3 regions of the Selenomonas sp. AB3002 genome follow, and region 3 is predicted to be linked to each of the others. Evidence: riboswitches for the same ligand, from Rfam matches in the RefSeq annotation. Region 3 holds a riboswitch; each other region holds the start of a gene.
The links. A riboswitch is a leader RNA that binds a small molecule or an ion and turns the genes downstream of it on or off. The one in region 3 is predicted to bind cobalamin.
Positions count from the first base shown of each region.

Region 1: another riboswitch for cobalamin. It lies ahead of P159_RS0101625 (methylmalonyl-CoA mutase family protein); the one in region 3 lies ahead of P159_RS0115360 (iron ABC transporter permease).
Region 2: another riboswitch for cobalamin. It lies ahead of nikB (nickel ABC transporter permease); the one in region 3 lies ahead of P159_RS0115360 (iron ABC transporter permease).

Region 1 is NZ_JNIO01000002.1:274,055-282,005, forward strand. It holds gene scpA (methylmalonyl-CoA mutase) at 1-374, opposite strand, end outside; gene P159_RS0101625 (methylmalonyl-CoA mutase family protein) at 371-2,563, opposite strand; cobalamin riboswitch at 2,734-3,082, opposite strand; gene P159_RS0101630 (FAD-dependent oxidoreductase) at 3,267-4,802, shown strand; gene P159_RS0101635 (hypothetical protein) at 4,836-5,510, shown strand; gene nrdG (anaerobic ribonucleoside-triphosphate reductase activating protein) at 5,586-6,110, opposite strand; gene nrdD (anaerobic ribonucleoside-triphosphate reductase) at 6,142-6,429, opposite strand; gene P159_RS0101650 (L-lactate permease) at 6,775-7,951, opposite strand, start outside.
Region 2 is NZ_JNIO01000008.1:1,283,914-1,291,864, forward strand. It holds gene P159_RS0114135 (ABC transporter ATP-binding protein) at 1-595, opposite strand, end outside; gene P159_RS0114140 (ABC transporter substrate-binding protein) at 606-2,174, opposite strand; gene nikC (nickel transporter permease) at 2,230-3,045, opposite strand; gene nikB (nickel ABC transporter permease) at 3,045-3,980, opposite strand; cobalamin riboswitch at 4,086-4,290, opposite strand; gene P159_RS0114155 (MATE family efflux transporter) at 4,350-5,687, opposite strand; gene P159_RS0114160 (heavy metal translocating P-type ATPase) at 5,797-7,911, opposite strand; gene P159_RS0114165 (HMA2 domain-containing protein) at 7,908-7,951, opposite strand, start outside.
Region 3 is NZ_JNIO01000008.1:1,547,281-1,555,231, reverse strand. It holds gene P159_RS0115380 (molybdopterin-dependent oxidoreductase) at 1-838, shown strand, start outside; gene P159_RS0115375 (IS1182 family transposase) at 951-2,576, shown strand; gene P159_RS0115370 (PRD domain-containing protein) at 2,871-3,437, shown strand; cobalamin riboswitch at 3,554-3,746, shown strand; gene P159_RS0115360 (iron ABC transporter permease) at 3,937-4,944, shown strand; gene P159_RS0115355 (ABC transporter ATP-binding protein) at 4,946-5,689, shown strand; gene P159_RS0115350 (ABC transporter substrate-binding protein) at 5,704-6,729, shown strand; gene P159_RS0115345 (methyl-accepting chemotaxis protein) at 6,817-7,951, opposite strand, start outside.

The DNA of each region.
Region 1 (7,951 bases), on a different contig from region 3:
GTGGGCAGGTCAAAGGCGATGGAAAGCCCCTTCTGGCCTGCAGCCAGATTCCTGCGATAGAAGGCATTTGACTCCTCTGCTGTGGAGAAGCCTGCGTACTGGCGCACCGTCCAGGGACGGAAGACGTACATGGTGGAGTAAGGCCCCCGCAGGCAGGGAGGAATACCGCTGGCAAAGTCCAGATGGTTCATGTGGTCATATTCGTCATGGCCATAAAGGGGCTTCACGGGCACATGCTCCATGGTACGGCGGGTGAGAGCCTCAAACTCCGCCCCGGCCTGGGCCTCGAAAAGCTTCTTCCAGTCCCCTGCCGCCCCCTGGGGAGCATCTTTCAGGCTTATCTGGGTGAAATCAGGATTTGTGTAAGCCATTATGCAATCATCCCTTTCTTCTTCTGCAGGAGCTGCAGGATCTGATAGCAGTTGGCACGGACGTGGATATACTCATCAATGCCCGCCTGGTTGTAGGTTTCCAGCATATCCTGGGGAGCAGCCCCGGCCAGGAATACTGTGGCTTTGGGCAGTACCTCATGGAGCTTCGGCGCCAGGGCCGGCACAATCTCGGGATAAGTGGCATCAGTAGAGCAGATGACCACGGCATCTGCCCCGGACTCCTTGGCAGCCAGGGCTGCTTCCTCCACAGTCTGGAAGCCATTGTTGCCAAGCACCTCAAAGGCACCCACCTGCAGGAAGCCCGTGGTGAAATCAGCCCTGGCCTTGTGCTGGGGGATGGGGCCCATATTGGCCAGGAAAATCTTCACATTATCATCATGCTCAGCCTTGAACCCCTCTGTAAGCTTCCTCAAGGCCTCAAAGCGCTCGCTCCAGCGGTGGGGCTCGATGGCTTTCACCTGTTCCTCACCCTTGTTCCCCCCATGGAGGGCTTCTGCCAGTTCCTCAATGGTGGCGCCAGCGCAGGCAGCAGCTACGGCAGCTTCCGTCACTCCAGCCTTGGCAGAGGAAAGTTCAGCCAGCTTTTCTTCTTTGAACTGCTCGTCAATATCGGCCAGATAGCTTTCCACCTCAGCCTTGCGCTGCTGCTTGATTTCCTCCACATCTTCGGGACGCGGATCAAGCAAAGTCTCCGTCATGTTGGGATACATATTGTTGCCTACGATACGGTCCTTGCGGGTCTCGGCTGCCTTGAAACGGGCGCTCAGGACGCTGGCAATCTCATCCTGGGGATAGCCCTCCTGCAGAGCCTTCAGGATACCGCCCTTGGCCTCTATCTTCTGGAACTCCTCCCAGATTTTTTCTTTCATCTGCTTGGTAAGAGTCTCCACCGCCCAGGAACCGCCAGCTGGGTCAATGGGCTGCAAGAGGCCGAATTCCTCCTGCAGGATGATCTGCACATTGCGGGCAATGCGGCGGGAGAACTCATCCCCCTTGCGGATGGGCTCGTCAAAGGGACTGCTCTCGAAGGAATCAATGCCCCCCACTACCCCTGAGAAAATTTCCGTGGTATTGCGGAGCATATTGACGTAAGGGTCATAGACGGTCTTGAAGAACAGGGCGGGCTTGGCATGGATGTGCATGCGCCTTGCCTCCTGGCTGCCGCCGAAGGCTTCAACAATCTGCGCCCAGAGGGGACGCAGGGCCCTGAGCTTGGCAATCTGCAGGAAGAAATTGGCCCCCATGGAGAAGCCGAAGACAATCTGCTTCGCCGCCTCGTCGATAGTCAGCCCTCTGTCCATCAGCGCCCGCAGATAAGCCACCGCCATGGCAAGGGCATAGGCAGCCTCCTGCACATCATTGGCACCGCCCCGGCTGAATACATCACTGCGGACAAAGACCGTGGCCAGGCCCGGAGCGTTTTCCTTAGCCCACTTGGCGGCTTCCGCCATCTCATCATAGAGCTTGTCCAAAGAAGCAGGCAGTTCCCCTTCTTCAACCAAAGCCCCCAGGGGATTTGCTCCCACAAATCCCTTGAGCTGCTTCAGGTCCGTGCCGGAGGACTTCAAGGCCCCCACTGCCAGAGCCAGCATGGGCAGAGCCGTGGCCCCGGCGTAGATATAGAGGGGGTACTTGTCCAGCTTCAGCCCCTCCAGCAGGGTATGCACATCATCAAGGGTGGTCAGGGACACGCCCTCATCACCGGGGGTCTCCGCCTTTCTCACATCCCTGGCAGCCAGGGTGGCCTTGTCCAGGCGGATATTGTAGACCGTGGAACCCTTCTCCTGCTCATGGCGCAGCAGCTCATTGTTTTCCTTGGGGCTGGTCTCATCGCAGGACTGGGCAATGCCCCAGGGCCTCCCAACATAGCCGCTGGGCTGTGCCCCCCTGAGGTAATCCCCCATGCCGGGGAACTCCCCCTTGGGCAGGATATCCTCCGTATCCTTGCGGAAGTACATGGGGTCGAAGGTAATGCCCTCATAGGTCTTGGTATACATTTTCTTCTCAAAGGGTGCCCCCTTCAAGAGAGTGATGCAGGCCTCCTTCCACTCCTCATAGGTGGGAGGAGTGAATTCATCCAGTGGCACATCGGGAAAGTCCGTCTGCTGCTCGGCCTTTTTCAGGATAGCCTGAAGGTCGAGCTCGCCGCTTTTTTCCAGCTCGTTGCTCATACTGCAGCCTCCTTGTGTGATTTGTGAAACCCAACAGAAAAGGCAACCCACCTGCAAGCGCGCAGACGGATTGCCTAAAAATGGCCACAGCAAAAAAGCCCTAAGCCCAATCCCCTACCCATCGCTCGCAGGCACATAAGGGAACCAGGCACGATGCTTCGGCTCTCTTATACGGTGATGACAGAACAGGCAGTTCTCCTGGCTCGGCTTCATGGCCCTGCACGCCTTCCCAAGGTAAGCATATCTACCCCAGTGACCTCATGTGCAGGACTCCACCCTACAGTGGCGGGACCGCTCCGGCTTAGGGCGTGTTGATTAAATGAGCTTTGCCCAGATTTGCGGGGATTGGCTGTCCATTGCAAGGCGACAAACCGGAGGCATAGCGGCGCTATGTCGAGGATTTGTCAACGAAGCAGGGACAGTCAAGACCCGTGAAGATGGGCTGAGCGAATTAATCAACACGCCCCACACCGGATTCCCTATTAAGTACCTAAGTACACCTGTTCCCAGCCATATTAAGTTGCTATTTAAATATTATTATCATTTATAATTTTTGTCAATATTCCCTGCTCCATTTCTGAAGTCCCTTTCCTCTTGCCTTTTCCCGGCCCGGCTGCATGATATACATGAGGAAAAGCAGGAAAAACAGGCATGCTGATAGAATAGAACCTCTGCATGAGTGCGATATGATGGAGGTGTGTTTATGGATAAATCATTTGCAATCCCTATATCCAGGCGCAGTTTTATGAAGATGATGGGCCTGGCCGCAGCTGGGACAGTGCTCGGCCTCAAAGATGATGCCGCAAGAGTGGAAGCTGCTTCTTCCATGATAAATGCGATGGATTTCAACAACGCGGAGCTTCCCGTACTCTTCAATGCGGATGTCTGCGTGGTTGGCGGCGGTGCGGCTGGTACGGCGGCTGCTGTCAGCGCTGCACGGAAGGGAGCGAAGGTTGTCCTTGTGGAGCGCGGCATTTCCCTCGGAGGTCTGGCGACCCAAGGGTGCGTTTTCCCCTGCATGCCTACTTTTGTCGAAGGCAGTGATACTCCCTACATCACGGACCTGAACAAGCGCATGGAAAAACAGGGGTCCTCGCCCTCCCTTGGCATAACTACCGATACATATTATGGAGGCGGCAGATCACAATATGTGCCAGAATATCTTGCCTACGTCTACGATGAAATGTGCGAAGAGGCCGGCGTAAATATACTTTACAACGCTTCCCTGGTGGGAGCGGTGACCAATGAGGGCAGGATTGTCTCCTGTATTCTCCAAACCATGGAGGGATTGGCAAGGATAAACGCCAAGGTGTTCATCGATGGCACGGGAGACGCATTGCTTTCCCGGTTTGCCGGCGTTCCAGTGGAAAAAGGCTCAGAAAAGACGGGGCACAACCAGCCCATGAGCCTGCGTTTTGAAATGGGCGGCATTGATGTAGGCAAGGTCTTCCATTTCTTCACGAAGAATCTGAAAGATGATTATACCCGTGGGCTTTTCGTCAAGATTGTGGAGGAAGCTCTGAAGGAGAAGAGACCGCCCTTCTTCGAGTTCGCGAAGTGGAAAAAGAATGAGCAATTCTTCAATGACGGTGTCACCCACGGTGAGTTGACCGAAGATGATATCCTGTACATACAAGCCTTCACCATTCCAGGCAAACCCACCGTAATGTCCATGAACTGCCCGGAGATGCCGCCGCTGGGCTTCAGCTCCACGGATGCTGTGTCCTACAGCAAGGCTGTGACCTTCGGCCGGAAAATGATGCGCCGTCTGGCAGGATTCTTCATCAAGAATATTCCTGGCTTTGAGAAAGCATATATCAGCCGCGAAGCAAGCATGGTGGGCGTGCGGGAATCATGGCGGATCCGCGGGAAATATTATATGGATGCCGAAGATTATCTGAAAGCACATCATTTCCCCGATGCTGTCTGCTGCACTGCATACCCCATCGACATCCATGATGTGAAGCTGGAGCTCTTTGAAAAGCTGAAAAAAGGACAGTATTACGAAATCCCCTACCGGGCCTTGGTGACCAACGAGATTTCCAACCTGCTGGTAGTGGGACGCTGCGCCAGCGGCAGCTTCGCCGCCCAGGCTTCCTTCCGCATCCAGCCCACCTGCATGAGCATGGGTGAGGCAGCGGGCATCGCTGCAGCCTGGGGAATATCCAAGGGAACTCCGGTAAACGAAATCAAATGGGAAGAGATGCCGGAAGAAATGCGCAGTTATGTAAGTAAATAAATAACCGACCACAAGACTAAGGAGGTCATCATCATGGAAAAGAAAAAGATCCTGACGGCTGTTGCTATTGCTGCCTTTGGTTTCAATGTTGGCTTTGGCGCCATGGCACATGCGGAGTTCCGTCCTGCTACTCAGGAAGCCCTTGAGACCCATACGGGGGTGAAAGTAGCTCCCGGTCAGGATTCGTCCGAGGATAAGCTGCCTGCTTCCCAGCGTTTTGTAAGTACAGAAGGAAAAATTCCCTATCAGCTTTGCCTGCCGCGCTGGTATGATTCTGCCAAGACTTACCCCCTGATTGTCGTAGTCAATGATGTGGCCGGGGAAACAGATGAAAAGGCCTTGCTGAAGCAGACGGACGGTGTCACTGCCTGGGCAGATGAACTGGAGAACAACCAACAGTATGCAATCATGCTGACCATTCAGGGAACGAAGGACTCAGAAGCGCGTGTTGGCCGCCTGTCCAGTACAGAGGGCATGGATACCATCCGGTATATATTGAAAGATGTCCGGCAGAACTATGGTGTCAACAAGGATGCCATTTACGGCATCGGCGAGAATAAAGGCGCCTGGGTGATTCAGCTCATCAATGAAGAATTGCCCAGCTATTTCAAAGCGACCTATCTTGATGAAAATACGGAAGATGGAAAGGCAGATAACAAGGCCATCCACGACTGGCTGATGAAGGAAATGGCATCACAGGCAAAATGACATAAAAAGAGGGGCTGCGTTATCGCAGCCCCTTTTGGGTTGGTCAGATGCGTAAATTTCACGTTCCTGACTATATCATGCGCTCTGTTCGTTTTCTTCTTCCTGGTAGAGAAGCACCAGTCTCTTCTGTTTGCGGCTGGCCTTCATGTCTATGATGCGCTGGTTGCGGGAACCCCGAAACATCAGGGTGAGGTCTCGTTCTCCCTCTCTGTACTCCCCGTCCACCAGCACATCAACCTCTGAGAGCAGGGCTTCCACCGCCGTATCGTGGCGGGCGTGGAGTTCCTGCAGGGTGAAGCCAGTGTAGCTCCAGATGTCTAGCCCTCTGCCGTGGCAGGCACGGGCTATCTCCACCAGCGGTACCGGCTGCATGAAGGGCTCGCCGCCGCTGAAGGTAACCCCTGTCAGCAAGGGATTGGCTTCAATCTCTGCCAGCAGCTCGTCAGTGCTCACGACCCTGCCCCCCTCGAAACACTGGGTTTCAGGGTTGTGGCATCCGGGGCAGCGACGGGGACAGCCCTGGACGAAGATAGTATAACGGAGGCCTTCCCCATCCACGATAGAATCATCTACCGTACCCGCTATGCGAATCTCGCTCATCTCTGTCCCCTCCTCTCTCTATTCTGATGACTCAGTGCCTGACACCATGCTTTACCCGGTCATGCTCCTCAGCCTGCTTGGCATCGTTCCAGCGGTCAATGGTGCCCACCAGATAGCCTGTGATGCGGCGGATGCGCTCGAACTTCTGAGGCATCAAGGCGTAGTTGAGCGTCACATTGCCATCGCCTGCAGCAGAGATGCAGAGCTTGCCCAGACGGTTCTCAGTATGCTCATTCACATAGTCAATGTACCCCAGAATTTCCTGCTCAGAGACATCCTCCAGACCTTCCACAGTCACATCAATGCCGTTGACTACCATGCTTTGTCACCTGTTCCTTCCACTTGTATTTCATGTATTTTTCATCTCTTGTTGTAAGCAAATTATACAACATCTAGGATTTACCTGTCAATAACCATACTATATGTGGTATAAATCACAAAACGCCCCCCACCCGCACAGCAAGCGGGCGGAGGACGTTTTTTAGATTTTTTTCAGGACAAACTGCCCCTGTGTATCGACACAAGTGACACAAACTAACCCAAAGAGAACTCAAACTTCAGCCCATGGATGGGCGTTCCGCGGCCGTTGGCTTTCAAGGATGAAAGGCAAGGCCGCTGTTTCTTTGGTTCGTTTCTTTGCGTCAAAGAAATGAACAGCCGAAACTTATCCAACGAGGGTCTGACCGAAATACACAATGCACCCCATAACGATGATGAAGGGAATATACACCTTCACCGCGAACTGCAGCAGCTCTCCATCAATGCCCTTGGCACCGATAGCGGCCACGCCGATGGCAATGCTCTGAGGGGAAATCATCTTGCCTGCGCAGGCACCGGTAGCATTGGAAGCCGCAATCCAGGCCTGCACCGTCTCGCTGGCGCCGATAGCCTGGGCAGAACCAGTCTGGAGCTTGCCGAAGAGCACGCAGGAAGAAGTAGCGGAACCGGTGATGAAGGTACCGATGGAGCCGATGAAGGCTGCCACCAGCGGATACATGGTGCCGGTGACGGCTACAGCCGTGCGGGCCAGTTCCAAAGTCATGCCGCTGTGATCCATGACCTTGGCGGTAGCGATGACCGTGATGATGGTGACAATGGTAAAGCGCAGGTTGAAGATAGTCCTCTTCAATACTCCCAGCATCTCGCCCATGCCGGCTCCCTGTACGCTGCCGCCGATGAAGGCTGCCAGGAAGATCAGGATACCGGGAGTGTTCACCCAGGTAAAGGTATAGGGAGTGCCGCCCTCACCACTGTAGATGAGCACAGAGCTCTTGATAGCAGACAGGGGATCATGGATGCCAGGCACCAGCTTGGAAGTGAGCAGCAGGAACACGAAGATCAGGATGAAGGGCAGCCAGGCCACCAGCCCCTTGCTGGCGGTAACTTCCTCCTCGGTGCCCGTGTGGTCAGGATGCATCTCGTACTCGGGATTATTCACGGGGAACATCTTGGCGCAGGCCACAATGGCGGCCATGGCGCCGATGGAACCGGCCACCACAGCCAGCTCAGGGCCCATGGTGCTGGCAATGAGATACTCAGGAATCAGGAAAGCCAGGCCCGCTGCCAGGCACATGATGCCCATGCCCTTGAGGCCCTTCAGGCCCTCGCCGGACACAATAGTCATGAGGAAGGGGCAAAGGAGGGTAAGAGGAGCCAGCTGCAGGGAAGTGTAGCCGGCCAGAGTAGTGGCATCAATGCCCGTGACACTGCCCAGAGTCACCAGAGGGATGCCGATGGAGCCATAGGCCGTAGGCACAGAGTTGGCGATGAGGCAGACGCCCACAGCCATGACAGGGGGAATGCCGATCCCTGCCAGCATGCCGGCAGGGATGGCGATAGCA
Region 2 (7,951 bases), 260 kb from region 3:
CTGCCTCCTGCACCACCTGCATCAGCTCTTCTACTATCTGGGCCTGGGTGGTAACATCCAGAGCCGAAGTGGGCTCATCTGCCAGCAGCAGCTGGGGCTGGAAGGTGAGCGCCATGGCGATGCCAACTCTCTGCCGCATGCCGCCGCTGAGCTCGAAGGGATGAGAGTCCATCACCCTGGCAGGGTCCGGCAGGTTCATGCGCTTGAGGAGGCTTTTGGCCTTTTCCTCTGCCTCACCCTTGCCCATGCTGCTGTGCACCTGCATGTATTCCACAAACTGGCTGCCGATGGTGCGGACAGGATTCAGCATATTGCCGCTGTCCTGAAAGATCATGGCCACATCTTTGCCACGAAGCTCCAGCCATTCCTTATTGGTGAGGGAAAGGAGCTTCCGCCCTGCAAAATCTATCTCCCCGCCGCTGACCCGGCCCGTGCCGGAAAGGCATCCCAGGATGGCGCGGATAACGGAGGTCTTGCCGCTGCCGGACTCCCCCACGATGGCCAGTATCTCCCCCGGCTCCAGGCCGAAGGAAACATTTTCCACCGTGGATTTTCCCTGATACTCGATGGAAAGATTCTTTACATCTAAAAGCATTTTCGCTCCCTTACTTGGCAGGCTTGATGATATTGGTGATCCAGTAGTAGTCGGAAGGATACATCTTCACGTTGGCCAGAGCCTTGCTGCTGACGATGTTGGTCTGGGGATAGCCCAGGAACAGGGCTGCCCCGTCGTTCATGATCATCTGCTGGATCTCGATGATGAGCTGGCGGCGCTTCTCCTTGTCAAATTCCACGGACAGGGCCTCGAACTTGGCGTCCAGAGCAGGATTGCTGTAGCCGGAGCCGTTCTGGGGATTCTCGCCATTCAGATTGGACTTCCAGTACCAGTTGAGGAAAATCTCAGGATCGCCGGTGTTGGCGGTGGTGATATTGGAAATCAGGAGGTCATACTCGCCCTTGATGCCAATCTGGTCAACGAGATTGTAATCCACGGTCTTGATGTTGATGTCAAAGCCCAGCTTCTTCAGGTCAGCCTGCACTGCCTCAGCGTAGAGGGGCAGTTCTGCGCGGCTGTTGTAAACCACGAAATCAAGCTTCAGAGGCTGGCCGTCCTTTTCGCGGATGCCGTCGCCGTTGGTATCCTTCCAGCCGGCCTCGTCAAGGAGCTTAGCTGCCCTTTCGGGATTGTAGGCGTTGGGGTCAGTGAGCTGGTCAAAGCCGTAATCCATGGAAGGAGGCACAGGAGCCTTGCCCGGCAGGAAAGTGTCCTTCAGGAGCACCTTGTTGTAGGTTTCCCTGTCGCAGCCGGCAATGAGAGCGGCGCGCACCTTGTCGTCCTTCAGGATGCCCTTCTGGTTCAGGCGGGCCAGCACCACCCGCAGGGAAGAAATCTCGTCCACGAAGAACTTGTCATTGCCACGGAAGGTGTCCATGTCACCTGCGGCGATGTTCACAGCCATATCCACCTCGCCGGACTGGAGAGCCATGGCCCGGGTGTTGGGGTCATCAATGGAGGGAATCTCCACCGTCTCAAAGGGTACTTCCCCATCCCAGTAGGAGGGGTTCTTCTTCATGACAGCCTTTTCCTTCACGAAGGATTCCACCATGTAGGGACCGGTGCAGATGGGGCCTTCCTTGGCAAAGTCGCGATTTGCCTCGGCCTTGGTGTCCACAATGATGAAAAGGGGGTCCGCCAGGAAGCCCGGCATATTGGGCATGGGCTTTTCCGTCACGATGGTGAGGGTCTGCCCCTCAGCCTTGATTTCCTTGTACTTGAAGAAAGTAGCGGCACGGTTGTTCTTGGCGAAGGCACGCTCGATGGAAGCCTTCACAGCCTCAGCCGTAAGCTCGTCGCCATTGGAGAACTTCACGCCCTCACGGATCTTGAAAGTCCAGGTGAGATGGTCGTCGCTGATGTTCCAGCTCTCGGCCAGCCAGGGCTGCACATTCATCTTCTCGTCAAACTTGGTAAGGCACTCACCCAGGCCGTAGCGCATGACCACCCAGCCAAAGTAATTCTGGGTAGGCTCAAGAGTGTCGGCGAAGTTGGTGACACCCACCTTCAGCACACCCTGCTGGGCGCTCCCCCCTTTGTCTGCCCCGCAGCCGGTCAGAGCAGCCGTCAGAGCCGCACCGCACAGCCCCATAGCCACAGCTTTCCAAACTTTCTTCATGTTGAACTTCATTGCACGCATTCCCCTTTTCTAAAAAATAAGAGAGACAACATATTTATTCCTGCCGCGGGTCAAGGACATCCCTCAGGCTGTCCCCCCACAGATTGAATATCGCCACTACGCTGAAGATGGCCAGCCCCGGATAGAGCATGAGCCAGGGAGCCGACTGGATATACTGGCGCCCCTCATTCAGCATCAGCCCCCACTCCGGTGTGGGAGGCTGGGCACCGAAGCCCAGGAAGGACAGTCCCGCAATCTCCATCATCATGGTGCCGATGTCCATGGCTCCCGTGATGACCACCATGGGCAGCACATTGGGCAGCACATGGCGCCAGAGAATAGCTCCGGTGCGGGCCCCCTGGATCCTGGCTGCCTGGATGAAATCCTGATTGCGCAGGCGCAGCACCAGGCTCCTCACCAGCCGGGCGTACTTGGCCCAGCTCACCACCAGCAGGGCCAGGATGGTATTCACCACGCTGCCCCCCAGGATGCCTGCGATGGCAATGGCCAGCACGATGCCCGGGAAAGCCAGCATCATATCCGCCAGGCGCATGAGGATGGTTTCCAGCCAGCCCCCGAAGAACCCAGCCAGCACTCCCACCAGCGTGCCCACAGCGGCAATCAGCGCCACCAGGCACAGGGCCATGAAGAGAGAAACCTGGGTGCCGCAGAGAATGCGGGAGAAAATATCCCGGCCCAATTTATCCGTGCCCAGGATATGCTCTGCCGACGGCGTCTGCAGCACCAGTTTCATGTTTCCCTCCATGGGGTCCTGGGGAGCAAGGTAAGGGGCAAAGATGGCCAGCAGCACCACAAATACCACCAGAGCTGTATAGAAGGCGAAAAGCCTGTTCTCACGAAAAACCGCCATCAGTTCCCCTCCTTTTTCAGCCGCGGGTCAAGATAAGCATAAGAAAGATCCACCAGCGCGTTGATGCCCATGTAAACTATGGAAATCCAGAGCACGAAGCCCTCAATGAGAGGATAGTCCCGCATGGAGATGGCCCGCACCGCCATATTGCCGATGCCAGGCCAGGAGAACACCATTTCGATGACCGCCACGCCCCCCAGGAGCCAGCCAATGGACATGCCCAGCAGGGTGATGAGGGGCAGGATGGCATTGGGCAAGACGTGCTTCCACAGGATAGCCTGCTCCGAAAGCCCCCTGGCCCTTGCCCCCACCACATAATCCTGCTGCAGTTCCTCCAGGAACACAGTGCGCACCTGGCGGATATACTTGGAGGACATATAGAGGGCCAGGGTCAGGGAAGGCAGCACGATGCCCTCCAATGTCACAGCCGACTTGGCAATAGGGAACCAGCCCAGCTTCAGGCCGAAGACATAGAGGAAGAGCAGGCCTATCCAGAAGGAAGGCATGGACACCCCGATAAAGGAAATGCCCCGCACCAGATGATCCTGCCAGCCGTTCCTGTGAATCGCAGACCATATCCCCAGCGGCAGGGAAATCAGCAGCACGAAGACGATGGTCACAGCCGCCAAAGTAAGCGTCCCTGCAAAGCCCTCCAGCAGCTTTTCTGTAACCGGTTTCTTGGCAGAGTAGGATATGCCCATATCACCCTGCAGCACGCCTCCTGCCCAGTTCACATACTGCACCAGGAAGGGCTTGTCCAGTCCCAGCTCCGCCCTGGTCTTGTCCAGGGTTTCCTGTGACACGATAGTGTCCCCCGCCTCCAGCAGCATGGCCGCCGGGTCCCCGGGGGCCAGATAGGTCAAGCAAAAGGTCAGGAAGCTGACACCTATGAGGGTAATCAGCATCTGCGACATCTTGCCCAAAAGTTTTTGCAAAGTTTCTCATCTCCCCATAAACATAAAAAACCTGCCCGCAAAAATGCAGACAGGTCCACCATATACTTCTCCAGCAAAATCCCCATCCCCATCGCTCGCGGGTCAAACGGTGATTGTCAATCAGGCAGTTCTCCTGGCTCCAGGTCATCACTTCCTTGCGCCTTCCCAGAAAGACTTTGCTCTTTCCAGTGACATCAATGCAATGAAGCTCGCTGTTACAGTGGCGGGACCGCGCCGGCTTTTACCGGCTTCTCTATTAAGTCATAGGAACTATGCTATTCCTTTCGACACCCAATCCAATCTCAATATAGAATTGTTTTCAATGAAAATTACAACAGGCAAAATTTTACCACTACCTACCCCAGCCTGTCAAGTTTCGCAGGCAGGCTGGGGACGCCCCTGCCACAGGCGCCACAGCAGGAAGGAGGCACAGGCAGCCCTGATGGACTGGTCGATGGCCAGAGCCAGCCAGGCACCAGGCAGGCCCATATCCAGCACCTGCAGGAAGAAAGCCGTGATCAGGGGACGCAGGAAGGCGATGCTCACAAAGGAATAGGCTGCCACCTGGCTGGTCCTGCCGCTGCCCCGGAGCACGCCGGCGCACACCAGGGCATGGGCCTCCGGAAAGCTCACCGCCGCCACGAAAATCATGACCAGGCTCCCTAAGGGCAGCAATCCCACTTCATGGGAGTAGAGGCTGAAGATTTCTTCCCGCAAGCTGAAGGTCAGCACAAAAGAAACAAGGGAAAAAATCAAGCTCCACTTGAGCCCGGCCCGCAGCTGCCGCTGCCAGTAAGCCCAGTCGCCTGCCCCGTGAGCGTGGCCTGCCATGACCATATTGGCCTTGCCCAGTCCCCCGGCAAAGCAGTAATAGAAATCGCAGAAATTCATGCAGATGGCATGGACGGCATAAGCTGCCGTGCCCAGCTCCGCCACCATGCGGGTGTAGAGCACCATGCCGATGCGCTCGAACCCCTGCTCGCTGAAGACTCCGGCAAAGACTGGCAAGAATTCCCGGAAATATGACCTGTCAGGCCAAAAAGCCCGCCAGTCCCCCGGCATAGCGCTGCCCCCCAGCTGGCGGGCAGAAACTGCCAGAGTCCAGCTGGTGCCAATGACCGTACCCACAGCAGCCCCCGTCACCCCCAGCGCAGGAAAGGGGCCCAGGCCAAAGATGAACAGAGCATTGCCCACGACATTCACCAGATTGCCCTGAAGGTTGGCGCTCATCACCTCTTTGGTGTGGCCATAGCCCAGCTGCACTGCCTGCAGGACAGTGGCCAGAGTGGTTAGGAATACCCCCAGCAGAGCGATGTCCCCATAGGACAGAGCCGCTGCCAGATACTCTTCCTGCGCCCCCATCCAGCAGAGAATGCGCTCCAGCTGCCAGAAGAACAAGACATGCAATATGCCCATGAAAATAACAGCACAAAAAAGTGTCCGTGCAAGCAGCACGGGCACTTCCTGTGTATTATCCTCACCGAACTTCCTGGCAGTGAGCAGCGTCAGAACCGCCGCTATGGAGCGAACCACACAAAGCAGCATCATCCTGGGCTGGGTAAAGATACTCACCGCCGCAATAGCCGCCGTTCCCAGCATGCCTGCCATGATGATATCCACAGAACTCAGCAGCACCATAAACAGGCCCTCCAGGGCAGCAGGCATTGCTATATTCAGATAATGTCTGTCCTCGTCCGGTATGCGCATGCTGAAACTCCTTATCACCTAATAATCAATATCAATTAGATGATAACAAGCTGCCTCTGCCTGCGCAAGCCCCCCCGGGGGATATAGACAGCCTCATTCGTCAAACTGCTCAGCGACGCCTCCTGGCAAACAACGGCGCATTGGGCCGCAGGATGCGGCAGCTGTTCAGCACCACAGCCAGAGTGGCCGTATTGTGGATCACCGCTGCCCACAGAGGATTGATGCGCCCCAAAGCTCCCAACAGCATGGCGGAGGAATTCACCAGGATTGTCGCCATGAAGTTCTGGTGCACCAGATCCATGGTGCGCTTGCCCAGCTGCAGGGCCTCCATAAGGCGGTTGGGGTCCTCGGAGTGGATGGTCACTGCAGAGGACTCGGCGGCAATATCCGTCTGCCGCCCGCCCAGGGAAACGCCCACATCTGCAAAGGCCAGGGCCGGAGCATCGTTGATGCCGTCCCCCACCATCATCACCGTGCCACGCTGCTTGAGCTTGTTCACATAAGTGCTCTTGTCCTCAGGCAGGATTTCCGCATGGTAAGAGTCGATATCCATGGCATTTGCCACCTCAGCTGCCACCGCCTTGGAATCGCCGGTGAGCATGACTATCTCGTCAATGCCATAGCGGCGCATGCGGTTCAGGGTCTTCTTCATATTGGGACGCACAGGGTCCTCGATGCCGATGACGCCGATAAGCTCCTGGTCACGGGCCACATAAAGGAGGTTCTTGCCCTTGAGGCCTGCATCAAGGTTCTCATTATCCTTGACGCCATTTTCGTTCAAGAACTTCAGGCTGCCCACGCGGATAGTGCCGCCCTTGCAGCCCTCGAAGTCCGGCACCTCTGCCAGCATGCCCCGGGCCACCACGGTCTCGGATTTCTTATGCTGGGGCACCTGCCATTCCTGTGCCTTCACATACTTCTGGATGGCCACTGCCAGGGGATGGACGGAATGCTGCTCGGCAGAAGCCGCCAGCAGCAGTAGTTCCTTCTCCTCCACCCCGACCTTGGTCTTGATGAAGGAAATCTGGGGAATGCCCACGGTGAGGGTACCAGTCTTGTCCAGCACCACCGTGTCAGTCTCTGCCAGGGCCTCGATATAGTTGCCGCCCTTCACCAGGATGCCGCGCTTGGCCGCTGCCGCAATGGAAGCAGAAATGGCCGTGGCAGTGGAAAGCTTGAGGCCGCAGGAGAAGTCAATGAACAGCAGGTTCAGCACCCGCTGCCAGTCACGGGTGGCACCGTAGACAATGCCCGCCCCGATGAAGGAAATGGGCACCAGCAGATTGGCCATCTGGTCGGCGAAATTCTGCACCGGCGCCTTGCGGGTCTGGGCCTCCTCCACCAGATGCACGATATGGGCCAGGGAGGTGTCAGAGCCCACTTTCTCCACCGCAATCACCAGTTCCCCTGCCTCCACCACGCTGCCTGCGTAAACGGGAGAACCTGCGTGCTTCATGGCGGGATTGGACTCGCCGGTTATGGAGGCCTGATTCACGGCAGCATCACCGGAAATCACCCGCCCGTCAATGACGATTTTCTCGCCGGCATGGGCGGCGATGATGTCCCCGGCCTTCACCTGCTCAATGGGCACCTTGCGCTCCACCACATCTCCATCATCCTCCTGGCCCTCCACCAGCCAGACGTAGCGCTGGTCAAGGGACAGGAGGCCGGAGATATGGGTGCGGGCGCGCTCTGCCGCATAGCTGGTGAGCATCTCCGCGCCATTGGACAAGGCCAGCAGGGTCAGGCTGGATTCCGGCTTGCCTGCCAGCACGGAGGCGATGACTGCCGTAGCCGTCAATGTATCTGCATTGGGACGGCGGTCTTCGATCATGCCCTGAATGCCAGTCTTGATGAAGTTCCGGGCAATGCCCAGCACCAGAATGGTGCGCAGGATCTTCATGCTGGCATAAAGCTGGGGAGAAGTGCGCTGCAGGAGCTGCATGCCTGCAAAGCTGGCCAGGGAAATCAGGGCATCCCTGCGATACTCAACCAGGCGGTCTGCCTGGCTGACGGATTCTTCCTTCACCCGCACCAAGGTGCGCACAATAAGAGACTGCACCTGCTGCAGGGGCAGCACGCCGCGGTAGTAGATGCGCGCCTGGCGCTCCTCCACCACTGCCGCTGCTATCTGGCGGAAGCTGCGCAGTTTGGCTGCCAGGATGGCCCGTTCCTCACGGGGCAGGGCCACCGCCAGCTTTATATTGTAAACACCGTATTTCATACCGTACGCCATCCTCTCATGAGGGAAACGGCCCACCAGA
Region 3 (7,951 bases):
TCATCCCACCCGCACTTCGGAACTGGCAGATGTGGTGCTGCCTGCCGCTCTCTGGATGGAAAAGGAAGGCGTCTACGGCAACGGCGAGCGCCGCACCAACCATATCGCCAAGGCTGTGGAGCCTCCCGGTGAGGCCAGGTCTGACCTGGAGACCATCATCGACTTCGGCAAGCGCATGGGCTTTGAGAAGCTGGTGCCTTTCAAGACCCCGGAGGAGGTTTGGGCAGAGTATCAGAAGTGCCAGGCTGGCACGGATATGCAGATGGCTTCCTACAGGCGCCTGCGTGAAGGCCACGGCTTCACCTGGCCTGTGGCGCCGGACCCCGACAGTTCCCCCGAGACATATATCCGCTATGCGGAGGGGTATGATCCTTATGTGAAGGAGGGGGAGGGCATCAAGTTCTACTGCCGCAAGAACAACAGGGCTGTCATCTACGCACGGCCTCAGATTGACGCTCAGGAAATGCCTGATGCAGAATATCCCTTCTTCCTCACCACGGGCCGCATGCTGGAGCATTGGCATACTGCCACTATGACGGGCAACGTGCCGGAGCTGAAAAACGCTGCTCCTGAGATGTATGTTGAAGTCAACGAGGAGGATGCCAAGCGCCTGGGCATCAGTGAGGGCGATCTGGTGAACATCACCTCCCGCCGGGCCACCTGCAAGTTCAAGGCCAAGATTAACGGCCGCGGCAAGCCCATGCCGGGGCTGGTGTACGTCTCCTTCCACGACCCGGAAGACGACCGCCTGATCAACAAGGTGCTGCTGGATGCTTTCGATCCCGGTTCCAAGCAGCCGGAGTACAAGGTCTGCGCTGTGCAGATTGCCAAGGCATAAAATGTATAGCAAGGGGCTGTTGCACGTAATCCAAACGTGCAGCAGCCTCATTTTTATGCAAAAAGATAATCCCGGGACATTCAAGCCCCGGGATTAGGTGTAGAATTTAGGTATGCTAAAACCGAATTCACAGAAAGAGTATACGTCTTTAGGAGAGAATTATCAACTGTTTCTCCCCTTAAATCTTGAATTTCAGGTTAGCAAGGATGACCCCGTCCGCCTGCTTCGCCACTGCATTGGAGGTATGGATATAAAGTCACTGGAGGAGACCTATCAAAGGATAGATCGAAATTTGGCGTCGCCCAGGCAGATGCTGGCCATCCTTGTTTATGCCGGAATGAACCATATTTTCAGCTCCCGCAAGATTGAGACTGCCTGCCGACGGGACATCAACTTCATGTACCTGCTGGAAGGCAAGCCGGCCCCTGACCATGCTACCATCTCAAGATTCCGTTCCAAACATCTGGCACTCTGCATCAAGGAACTGTTTGCCCAGATGGACTTCCTGCTTGAACAGTTCGGTGTCATTTCCCTTAAAGACATCTTCATTGACGGAACAAAGATTGAGTCTTTCTCCAACAAGTATAAATTTGTCTGGAAGAAGGCTGTCCTTAAAAACAAAGCCAAGCTCATGGCAAAGCTTCCTGCCTTTGTCAGCAAAGCCAGGGAAGAGTTCACGCTTTCTCTGCATTACAGCGATGAAATCCATGTCAGGCACCTCAAAAAGCTTCGCCGCAAGCTCAAGGCATGCCAGAAGGCGCAGGACATCATATTCGTCAAGGGAACGGGCAAGTGCAAGACTGCCCTGCAGAAAACAATGGAGCAGCTGGACGAATTCATTGCCCGGCTCAAAAAATACAATACATACCTGCACATTCTAGGCGACCGCAACAGCTTTGCCAAGACAGACACGGATGCAACCTTCATGCGCATGAAGGAAGATGCCATGAAGAACGGCCAGCTCAAGCCGGCCTACAACATCCAGTGCGGCACGGACTCTGAATTCATCACATGGGCATCGGTCGGTCCCCAGCCTACAGATACAACCACACTCATTCCTTTCCTTCAGGATATGGAGAAACATCTGCAGCGCCGCTATCCCAATGTGGTTGCGGATGCAGGATACGAAAGCGAAGAGAACTACCTCTATCTTGAGATCAACGGGCAGCGCGCCTTCATAAAGCCCAGCAATTATGAGAAGAGCAAGACAAGAAAATGGAAAAAGGATATCGGGCGCAGGGAGAATATGACCTATCTGCCAGAAGAAGATGCCTATTTATGCGCCCAGGGCAGGAAGCTTGCAGCTGCAAAGGAATTCGTACGCAGCAGCCGGACAGGATTCAAAAGAAATATAACCCTTTACAGTTCCGCGGATTGCGGCAACTGCCCGCTGAAGAGCCAGTGCATACACGGAAACCATTGCAAGACCCCGCTGGAGGAGAGAACCAAGCACTTTGAAGTATCCAAACAGTTTTTGCGCCAACGTCAGGAAGATTTGGAACGTATAACCTCAAAAGAAGGAGTACAACTGCGCATAAACCGAAGCATACAGGCAGAAGGTGCATTTGCAATGATGAAGGCGGACATGAATTTCCGAAGGTTCCTGAGCCGCGGCACAGCAAATGTCCTTGTTGAGATCATGCTGGTGGCTATGGCTTACAATATTCAAAAGCTGCACTGCAAAATCCAGTCAGACAGAGCAGGCCAGCACCTGTTCCCTGTGAATAACGCAGCCTGAATACAAAATAAGAGCACAAGAAAAAAGGCGATTTTTATACCGCCTGGTATCTTGTGCTCATTTTTAGTGGATTTTACAACGAATAGGAACTTCTTATACATCAACAAGGAAAAGGGGCTGTGCATAAGTGGAATTACACTCATGCAGCAGCCCCGTTTTGCTATGTACAAGAAGAAGGATTTTCACAAAGGGTGGAGAATATATAATTAGGATTCATTTTGTCTAAGGAGGAAGGCGCTTTGCGGTTTGATAACAGTGAGGGTATCCTTACTATTTTCTTAGAGGGCGATATTGATGCCCAAAATGCTGCAGATATTCACCCTGGCAGACCATATCAACTTCGCCATAGAGCGCCTGCAGAAGAAACTGGTCATCACCAACAGGTCCCTGTGGGGTATCAAGAGCTTCTACAGCAAGGAATTTGCGGCAGCAGAGAAATGCCTGGCCTGTCTCAATGAGACCCTCAAGGTGAACCTGCCAGAGGAAGAGGCGGCCAATATCGCCTTTCATATTGCCAACGCCGAGGAAGCCCACGGCCAGGACTACGACAGCGCCAGGAATGCCAAGCTCATGGGGGAGATTGTCAACATCGTCTGCTACTCCCTGCACAAGAAGCTGGACAAGGAAAGCCTCCATTATAACAGATTCATCACCCATATCCGCTTCTTCGTGGAGCGCTTCTTCACCAACCAGATGCTCACGGATGACATCCTGCCGGAAAGCATTGCCGGCAAGTACAAGACAGAAGAAGCGGTGGCGGAGAAAATCAGGCAGCATCTGCTGAACAGGTATGAGAAGGAAATCAGCGAGGAGGAAAAAGCCTACCTCGTCATCCACATTTCCCGCCTGGCCAGAAGTTAAAGCAAGGCCCCGGTGCCAATGGAACCGGGGGCTGCTTTTTGTGGTGATTTGTAAGTTTTCTTGACAAAGAATTTATACAATGGTATGATAATTCTGACTTAAGTTTCAATCTACAACAGCATAAGGAAGGGTCAGGTGTCGGAAGACTCAATAAGGAAGTCCGGTGCGAGGGAAATCCTCAAGGCCGGTGCGGTCCCGCCACTGTAACAGGGAGCAGTCCTGCATCCATGCCACTGGGGGAAACTCTGGGAAGGCGCAGGAGGGTGATGAACTGGAGCCAGGAGAATTGCCTGACCGACAATCGCCGTAAGATACTGGAGAGCAGTATCCAAGAACCTGCGAGTGATGGGGATGGGGATTTGTGCCGGGGTGTATTCCTGCTGCCAGGGGCATGGGAAGACACGGCAAGGATGATGGTTTGACAGGCCCGCTCCCACTTGGGGGAGGGGCCTGTTTTCTTGTCTTGCGGAACAGTTCAAAGGGAGATGGTGGAAGGATAATGGGAAAACTTTGGCTGCGGGGCATGATGCTCCTGGCGGCGCTGACAGCCAGCATGGGGCTGGCCCTGGGCATGGGGTCGGTGCCTATCCCGCCGGAGACAATCCTGCAGGAAATCAGCGCCTTGGTTCTGGGAGAGCCGCTGGAGGCGTCCACTTCCATGATAGTCTTCGACATACGGGCTCCCCGCATTCTCTTTGCGGCCATGGGCGGGGCGCTGCTTTCCCTTACGGGGCTTTTGATGCAGACCGTGTCCCAGAACTATCTGGCAGACCCCTATATCCTGGGAGTTTCTTCCGGGGCCAGCACAGGAGCCGTGCTCTGCCTGGTGACCGGGGCGGCCCAGCTCTTTGCCCCCTATGGTGTCTATGTGGGTGCCTTTCTGGGGGCTGCGGTGGCCACAGCCCTGGTGGTGAAGCTGGCAGGCAGCAGCGGCAGTCCGGTGAAGCTGGTGCTCATGGGCATGGGCATTTCGGCCCTTTTCTCGGCCTTCACCATGCTGGCCATCTATGGGGCCAAGGACGAGGCCCAGGTCAGAAGCGCCATGTTCTGGCTGATGGGGAGCCTGTCCGGGGTCCAGTGGGGCATGGTGCCGGTGGGGGCAATGATGCTCTTCATAACCATGCTGTTCATCTGGCTCATGCGCCATGAGCTGGACCTGATACTTTTGGGGCGCAATGAGGCCAGGCATCTGGGGATGCCCGTCCAGCGGGTGCAGCAGCTCATCGTGCTGGTTTCCTCCCTGGCGGTGGCTGTGGTGGTGGCCCTTTCTGGCATCATCGGCTTTGTGGGCCTGGTGGTGCCCCATATAGCCAGGTCTCTCAGCGAGTCCCGCCATGCGGTCATGCTCTGGTTCACCGCCCTGACAGGGGCTTTGGTGATGGTCTGGGCAGATGCGGCAGCCCGCACCTTATTCCGGCCGGAGGAGCTGCCCATCGGCATCCTGACGGCCACCCTGGGAGCGCCGGTGTTCATGTGGATCATCAGCAGGAAGTACAAGGATTATTGATATGCTTACGGTAAAGGATCTTAGCTACAGGATAGGGGAGCAGGAAATCCTGAAAAATGTGCAGGCTCATTTCCGGCAGGGGCGCATGACGGCCATCGTGGGTCCCAATGGCAGCGGGAAAAGCACCCTCCTGTCCTTTCTGAGCCGGGACAAGCCAAGTTCCGGGCAGGTTTTCCTGCAGGGCCGGGATGTCAGCACCATCGAGGGAAGCGAATACGCCCGGCTGGTGGCGGTGCTGCCCCAGCAGCGGGAGACAATTGCTGATTTCATGGTGAAAGATGTGGTGGTCATGGGCCGCTTCCCCTACAAGCAGGGGTTCCGTGACTATACGGAAGAAGACCGACGCATTGCCGCCGAGGCCATGGAGCAGGCAGGAGTCAGCAGCATGGCAGAGCGGCGCATCAGCCACATGTCAGGGGGCGAGATCCAGCGGGTGATGATTGCCAAGACCCTGGCCCAAAGGTCTCAGCTGGTATTGCTGGACGAGCCCACCAACCATCTGGATGTGAAGTACAAGCTGGCCCTGATGAAGACTCTGCAGGCCTACGAGGGCACGGTGGTCATGGTGCTCCATGACCTGTCCCTGGCAGTGGCTTTCTGCCATGATGTCATCATGATGAAAAAAGGCAGCATCGTGAAGCAGGGGGCAGCGGGTGAGGTGCTGGAGCCAGGGCTGCTGCAGGAAGTCTTCGGAGTACCCTTTGTGCGTTACGAGCATGAGGGCAGGATATATCTCAACTATTGAAAGGAGTCATAAGCATGAAGATGTGGTTAAGGAAAGGCCTCATAGCAGGACTTTGTGTCATGTCTGCCATAGTGATTGCCGGCTGCGGCGCTGAAAAGCAGGCCCCAGCCAGCGACAAGCCCGCCGCAACCAGCGAAAAGGCCGCTGCCTATCCCGTTTCCTGGACGGAGACCCTGGACGGCCAGGAAGTGAAGCAGAGCGTGGACAAGGCTCCCGCCCATGCCATTTCCATGTCCCAGGCTACCACGGAAATGCTGCTGGCCCTGGGGCTGGAGGACAAGATGGCAGGCACGGCCATGAAGGAGGAGGAAATCTATCCGCCCCTGCAGGCCGCCTATGACAAGGTGAAGGTGCTGTCGGATAAATGGCCTTCCTATGAGACCTTCATGGCAGAGAATCCTGACTTTGCCACAGGCTGGGAAGTGCCCTTCACCAAGCGGGGCATCCCGGCAGAGAAAATCACCGCCAAGAATGTGCCCATTTACGTGCCCTCCTCCATGCAGAAGCTGGATGCCAATCTGGACACGGTGTTCGAGGATATGCTGAAGCTGGGAGATATTTTCGGCGTCCGTGACAAGGCCGAGGCCTGGGTGAAATCGGAGAAGGAGAAGCTGGCCGCTGTGCAGGGCAAGATTGAGAAGCTGCCCAAGAAGAAAATTTTCGTCTATGATGCCAGCGACGGCAAGCCTTTCACAGCCTTCAAGGGCTATACCACCAATATCCTGAAGCTCATCGGCGCGGAGAACGTCATGGAAAATGCCGGCGTGGACAAGACCTGGGCCGCCGTCAGCTGGGAAAATGTGGTGGCAGCAGACCCGGAGTACATCATCATTGCAGACTACAGCAACGGCATCCGCAATGACGACGACTTCCAGCAGAAGGTAGCCGCCATCAAGGATAATCCCCAGTTGGCCAATGTGAAGGCAGTGAAGGAAAACCACTTCGTGAAGGTGAAGCTGTCCGAAATCACCCCGGGCGTGCGGACAGTTGATGCGCTGGTGCGCATGGCAGAAGAAATCCACGGTGCAGCCGCGAAGTAAGAGAAGTTAATGGCAAATCTTGCATAAAGCAAGGCCCCCGGTGTCGTGTGACCGGGGGCCTTGCTTTATGCTGATTCTATGCTCTTGTCAGATTTTGAATTTCTTCATTTCATCCTGCAGATCTCCTGCCAGGGAGGCCAGGCCGCGGGCGGCGTCGGAGATTTCGTGCATGGAGGCGCTCTGCTGCTGGCCGGCGGCGGAGACGGACTGGGCTTCGTCAGAGTTCTTGCCGCTGGTCTTGCTGATGTTGACGCTGGCCTGGAGCATGCGCTCGTTGTCGCTTGCCATGTCTTCGATGGCCTTGGCTATGCGCTGTATCTGGGCGGTCAGGTCATCAATGACCGTCACGATGTCGGCAAAGGCCTTGTCGGCGGTCTGCACGGTGTTGATGCCTTCCATGACGCTCTGGGTGCCGGTGCGACTGGCTTCCACCGCTGACTTCATGTCTTCCAGGTTGGAGCGCACCAGGGCGGCTATCTGCTGGGAGGACTGGTTGGAGTTTTCCGCCAGCTTCCGCACTTCATCGGCTACCACCGCAAAGCCACGGCCTGCCTCGCCTGCCCGGGCGGCCTCGATGGCGGCGTTCAGGGCCAGCAGGTTGGTCTGCTCGGCGATGCCCGTGATCATATCCACGATGTCGGAGATTTCCTTGGAGCTTTGATTGAGCTTCTCGATGGAAGTCTGGATGCTGTCGGTGCTAGCGGTGATGTTGTTCATCCGGGACACTGCTTCCTGGATGGAGGCACGGCCTTCTCCAATCTTGTCCTTGGCGCTCATGGCGTTCTGCAGCACTTGGTTGGCATCTGCCGCCACTGCCTGGACGGAGTTGGTGACGTTTTCGGCGGCTTCCTGGATATTGCTGGCCTCTACTGCCTGCTCGCTGGCACCTTCGGCAATGGAGACAATGCTCTCTGCCACCATGTGGCTGGCTTGGGCGGACTGCTCGGCGCTAGTGTTCAGCTGCTGGCTGGCATGGGCTACCTGCTCTGCCATGGAGGTGACTTCCTTGATGACATGGCGCAGGTTTTCAATCATGTGGTTGAGGGAATTGCCCAGGGCGCCAATCTCGTCCTGGCTGCTGTTTTCTACATGGCCTGTGAGGTTGCCGTCGGCAATCTTGCCGGCTTCGTCCATCAGGTGGCCGATGGGGTTGCCGATGCGGCGGTTGAAGATGATGATCATGGCGGCGCAGAGGACTACCATGACCATGAGGGCCATGATG